Regions from separate parts of the Clostridium zhoujianii genome, predicted to be linked through region 2. Evidence: predicted binding sites of a transcription regulator. Region 2 holds the regulator's gene; the other holds the start of a gene.
What was found. The regulator HrcA, encoded in region 2, represses chaperone genes, less so after heat shock. The targets are predictions, from matches to a motif close to TGTTAGCACTCNNNNNNNNNGAGTGCTAACA.
Positions count from the first base shown of each region.

Region 1: the regulator HrcA is predicted to act here: its motif matches at 1,545-1,575, upstream of groES (co-chaperone GroES).

Region 1 covers NZ_JBPUTF010000003.1:180,699-183,910, forward strand. Annotated here, with positions in the region: gene ACSYT2_RS15645 (4Fe-4S dicluster domain-containing protein) at 1-1,365, shown strand, start outside; gene groES (co-chaperone GroES) at 1,690-1,974, shown strand; gene groL (chaperonin GroEL) at 1,988-3,212, shown strand, end outside.
Region 2 covers NZ_JBPUTF010000001.1:2,363,953-2,367,164, forward strand. Annotated here, with positions in the region: gene dnaK (molecular chaperone DnaK) at 1-129, opposite strand, end outside; gene grpE (nucleotide exchange factor GrpE) at 195-815, opposite strand; gene hrcA (heat-inducible transcriptional repressor HrcA) at 849-1,880, opposite strand; gene hemW (radical SAM family heme chaperone HemW) at 2,055-3,179, opposite strand.

The sequences.
Region 1 (3,212 bases), on a different contig from region 2:
GATACAGCTATGTATAGGTGTTGTGTCTATAAAGAGAGGGCGATTGTATTAGAAAGAGCAAAGCTTGCATCGGGATTTCTAGCCAATGGAGATACCGAGGATGTGGAATTAATAGATATAAAACCAGATGAGCAGATTATATATGTAATAGAAGCTGCTTGTGATAAATGTCCACTTGATAGATATACAGTTACAGATTCTTGTAGGAGCTGCTTAGCTCATAGATGTCAGCAAGCATGCAACTTTAAAGCAATAAACTATATAGCAGGTAGGGCATATATAAATCAGGAGGCATGTAAAGAGTGCGGTATGTGCAAAAAAGCATGTCCATACAATGCAATATCAGAAGTAATGAGACCTTGTAAGAAGGTTTGCCCAACAGGAGCATTAGATGTTAATACTGAAAGTAGAAGATCAATAATAAAAGAAGAAAAGTGTGTTAATTGTGGAGCCTGCATGTTAGCATGCCCATTTGGAGCAATATCTGATAAAAGTCTAATTGTTCCAGTAGTTAAAAGATTAGTAGCAAAAGGAAAAATGTATGCGGTAGTGGGTCCAGCAATAACAGGACAGTTTGGAAGGGACATAGAATATGGTCAAATTAAAAATGCTATAAAAAAATTAGGTTTCATAGATATGGTTGAAGCCGCTTGTGGAGCAGATGCAGTAACAGTACATGAAAGTACTGAATTTATTGAAAGAATAGAAGCAGGGGATAGTTATATGATTAATTCATGTTGTCCTGGATTTCTTGATTATATAGAGAAGATATATCCAGGTCAAAAAGAAAGAGCATCAAGAACAGTGTCACCAATGATTGCTACTGGTAGATATATAAAGAAAAGAGATCCAGGTGCTAAGGTTGTATTTATAGGACCATGTACAGCTAAGAAGAGTGAAGCTGTTAGAGATGGAATAAAAGGATCAGTGGATTATGTATTAACTTTCGAAGAACTATTAGCACTATTTGATGCTTTTGAAATTGATCCAACAAAGTGCGAATCTGAGATAGTTGATGATGCATCAATTTTTGGAAGAGGATTTGGAGCTGCTGGTGGGTTAAGTGATGCTATAAATAACTATATAAATGAAAAAGGGGTAGATGCTGAGTTTAAGCCTATTAAGGTATCTGGAGGCTGTGAAATAAAGAAAACTATGACTATGGCGAAGGTTGGTAAGTTAGGGGGTAACTTTATTGAAGGAATGATGTGTGAAGGTGGATGTATAAATGGGGCAGGGACTATTGTACCCCTATTAAGGGCAAAGGGTATATTTACTAAGATGAATATCTTAGCTACAAGAAGAAGTGTATTATCTAATGAAAAAATTGAGGAATTTAATAAGGTTAATCTAGAGAGGCAATGAATATAAATAAGGAGAATGGATAATTTAAGGGATATGATAATTGATTTATTTGAAAAACTAAGAAAAAGTGAGTAAAGCTAGTTTATTTTAATATAATCGGTTATAATTAGAATATTTAGGGAAATAATATAGAAGGTAATATTTGAATAAAATTGGTAGAGAGGATATTATAATAGTAGTGTTAGCACTCTAAGATGGTGAGTGCTAATAATGACAAGTTCAATATTATTTAATTTTTAAATGCCTACAAAACATAAAATTCTAACTAGTGGAGTTAGAAAGAAAAACATAAATAAATTATATAAATTTTAAGGAGGGGTTCTTATGAACATTAAACCACTTGGTGAAAGAGTTGTAATTAAAAAATTAGAAGCAGAAGAAACTACAAAAAGCGGTATTGTATTAACAGGTACTGCAAAAGAAAGACCACAAGAAGCAGAGGTTGTTGCTGTTGGACCAGGAGCAATGGTTGATGGTAAGAGAATTGAAATGGAAGTTAAAGTAGGAGATAAGGTATTATACTCTAAATATGCTGGAGCAGAAGTTAAAGTTAGCGGAGAAGAATACACTATATTGAAACAAGAAGATATATTAGCAATAGTAGAATAGGAGGAGATTTATAATGGCAAAGATGTTAAAATTTGGTGAAGATGCAAGAAGAGCAATGCAAGTAGGTGTAGATAAATTAGCAGATACAGTAAAAGTTACTTTAGGACCTAAGGGAAGAAATGTTGTATTAGATAAGAAATTTGGTTCACCATTAATAACTAATGATGGTGTTTCAATAGCTAGAGAAATTGAATTAGAAGATCCATACGAAAATATGGGAGCTCAATTAGTTAAAGAAGTAGCAACAAAGACAAATGATGTTGCTGGTGATGGTACTACTACAGCTACCCTTTTAGCTCAAGCTATTATAAGAGAAGGATTAAAGAATGTAACTGCTGGTGCTAACCCAATGTTAATAAGAACTGGTATTAACATGGCAGTTGGTAAGGCTGTTGAAGAAATAAAGAAAATTTCTAAGCCAGTAGCAGGAAAAGAAGATATAGCAAGAGTTGCTGCAATTTCAGCTTCTGATGAGGAAACTGGACAATTAATTGCAGATGCTATGGAGAAGGTAGGTAACGAAGGTGTTATTACTATAGAAGAATCAAAGTCTATGGGAACAGAATTAGATGTTGTTGAAGGTATGCAATTTGATAGAGGATACGTATCAGCATACATGTCAACAGATACTGAAAAGATGGAAGCAAATTTAGATAATCCATATATATTAATCACAGATAAGAAGATTTCAAACATACAAGAAATACTTCCAGTTCTTGAGCAAATAGTTCAAGCAGGTAAGAAGCTACTAATAATAGCAGAAGATGTTGAAGGAGAAGCTATGGCTACATTGGTAGTTAATAAGCTAAGAGGAACATTCACTTGTGTTGGAGTTAAAGCACCAGGCTTTGGAGATAGAAGAAAAGAAATGTTACAAGATATAGCAATTCTTACTGGTGGTAGAGTAATCTCTGAAGAATTAGGTATGGATTTAAAAGAAACAACATTAGATATGTTAGGTCAAGCTGAAAGCGTAAAGGTTACTAAGGAAAACACAATAATAGTTAATGGTAAGGGCGATTCAACTGACATAAAAGATAGAATAAGCCAAATTAAGATTCAAATAGAAGAAACAACTTCCGAATTTGATAAAGAAAAGCTACAAGAAAGATTAGCTAAGCTTTCTGGTGGAGTTGCAGTAATCAAGGTAGGAGCAGCTACAGAAACAGAGCTTAAAGAAAGAAAGCTAAGAATTGAAGATGCTTTAAATGCAACTAAGGCAGCTGTTGAAGAAGGTA
Region 2 (3,212 bases):
TTGGAAAGATACTACTGATGGAGTAGTTCTAGCGCCTTCTGAGTTTGCTATAACAACTGGTTCTCCACCTTCCATAACAGCTACGCATGAGTTTGTTGTACCTAAGTCAATTCCTATAATTTTTCCCATAATTTATTCCTCCTCAAACATATATAAATCTTGTATTTTTTCATATATTTATATTAATTTTAAAATTAGTTAGCTACTTTCACTACAGAATATCTGATGACTTTATCGCCTCTCTTATATCCCTTCATAAATACTTCTACAACACTATTCTTTTCAAAACTTTCATCTTCTATATGCATTACTGCTTGATGTAAGTTTGGATCAAATTCTGCTGAAGCATCAATTTCTTCAACACCTAACTTATCAAATGATCCTTGTAACCCCTTGATAGTCATTTCTATACCCTTTTTTAAGTCTTCTACATTACCATCTGCTGCAATTGCTCTTTCTAAATTATCAACAACAGGTAGAATTTCTTTAATTACATCTGTGCATGCATCAGTATAAATACCTTCTTTTTCTTTAGTTGTTCTTTTTCTATAGTTTTCATATTCAGCAGTGATTCTAAGAAGTCGATCCTTCAATGCTTCAATTTCATTATTTAGCTTCTTTACTTCATCTTTACTTTTTCTAAGCATATTTATTTCATCCTCTACTTCTTCTTCATCTGCAACTTCATTGCCCTCTTCTTGAGTCACATCTCCATCAATGACATCTTCGATGATTACCTCATCATTATTTACATCATTAACCTCTTCAATAGGAGTTTCTACTTCTTCTAAAATGTCCTTCTTCCCTTCTTCCATTTGCAAAACTACACCTCATCTCTTTATTTTTTGTTATTCTAAACCTTGACCTTTCAAGGTGTCATTTAGCTCTTTCATAACCTGAGCCATAATAGCTATAACCCTGGAATAATTAATTCTTCTAGGTCCTATTAGTCCAATAGTTCCAATAGATCTATTGCCTAATGAGTATTCTGCAGATATTACACTACAGTTTTTGGCTTCAGGTATATAATTTTCATCACCAATTTTTATAGTTAAATCTCCATGGGGTTCTATTAATTCAACTACACAATCCTTATTATAGAGAAGATTTAATATTTCCTTAGCATTTTCAATATCATTATACTCAGGATAATTAAATATATTTGTAGTACCCTCCATAAATATTTCAGACGTATCCTCATCCTTTAGAGTTTCGTAGAGCACAGGCACTATGGCTGTAAATAAATCATCATACCCCTTAAGATCACTTTTAAGATTATTGATAACCTCTAAATTAATCTCTTCTATTGTAAGATTTCTAAGTCTTTTATTAATAACCTTATTAATCTTTTGAATTTCGTCATTAGATGGCATTTTATCTAATTTAATTCGATGATTTTTTATCAGTCCATTATCAGTAATTACTATAGATATAAGATTATGTTCATCTACACTAACTAGCTGTACTGATTTTATAAAACTCTTCTTAACAGAAGGTGTTTGAACTATACATGTTAAGTTAGTTAGTTCTGAAAGCAATGCACTAGCTTGCTTTACAATTTTATCAACCTCCAACATAGCACAGTCTATAATATATTTCTTTATTTGTAGCTCTTCCTCTATTGATACTTTAGACTTTTCCATTAAATTATCTACATATAGTCTATAGCCCTTGCTAGAAGGTACTCTTCCTGCTGAAGTATGAGGTTGCTCTAAATATCCCATGTCTTCTAAATCAGACATTTCATTTCTTATAGTTGCAGAACCTACACCTAAATCATATTTTTTTGCTATTGTTCTTGAGCCTACTGGTTCCCCAGTGTTTATATAATCATTTATAATAGCTTCAAGTATTTTTATCTTTCTATCATCAATAGCCATAACCTCACCTCATTCTTGTTAGCACTCACTAACATCGAGTGCTAATGACTATATTCTAATAGTAGTATTTCTTCTTTTCTTTGTCAATTCTTATTAAATTTATTTTTCCTCTATTTACAGCAACTTAGTGAGATTAAATAATATTATCTCTAGTTTTCTTCACTTTCCTATGGCTTATATTATCATATCACTCATCACAACATTTGATAGTTCTATTCCTTCAGCAGACAAATATATTCTTCCACTCTTTCTTATTAATAATCCCTTCTTAATATTTCCTTCAATGACATTCTCATATACTGAATCAATATTTATTCCAAATCGCCTTTTAAATTCAGCTTCACTTATTCCCTCTGTCATTCTTAAACCCATAAACATAAATTCTTCCATATTATCTTTCTCTGAATTATCCACTTCTTCTTCTATTACACTTTCATTTCTATTACTTCTTTCAATGTATTCCCTTAAATCATCTATATTTTTTATTCTCTTATTATTTACATATGAACTAGATGATGCACCTACTCCAATATACTCCTCACACTTCCAATAAACTTCATTATGTACACACTCTCGATTATTCTTTGCATAATTAGAAATTTCGTATTGATGATAGCCATTTGCTAATAGTAACTCCCTTCCTTTATGATACATTTCTCTCTCTTCCTCTTCTGAAGGTAAAGATAGTAAATTTTTATTATACATGCTGTAAAATGGCGTTCCTTCTTCAATAATTAGACTATATGCTGAAATATGTTCTGGCTCTAACTCAATAACTTCTTGTAAGCTACTCACCCAATCTTCAACAGATTGATTAGGAAGTCCAAACATCATATCAACATTTATATTATTGAAGCCTACCTCTCTCGCTAGTTCATAGTTTCTTTTAAACTCTTCATATGAATGTATTCTACCAATTGACTTTAATAAACTTGGTTTTGTAGTCTGCAAACCAAAACTTAGTCTATTAATCCCGCCAATTTTCATAATCTCAAACTTTTCTTTACTTACTGTTCCTGGATTACATTCAATTGACTTTTCTGCTCCTTCTTTAAAATCAATCTTTTGAATAGTATCCATTAATTTTTTCAAAGTATTCTCTGTTAAATATGATGGTGTTCCTCCACCTATAAACATACTCTTTATCTTATAATCTCTACACTTATCTATTATTTCTTTATTTAATGCATCTACATATTCTTCCATAAGATCATCTTTTCGTGCATATGATGGAAAATCGCAATAAAAACACTTTTGCTTACAAAATGGAATATGTATATATAATGATATTTCTTTCATTTTTTTCTCCTTAAATTAAAAATAGGAAGCATT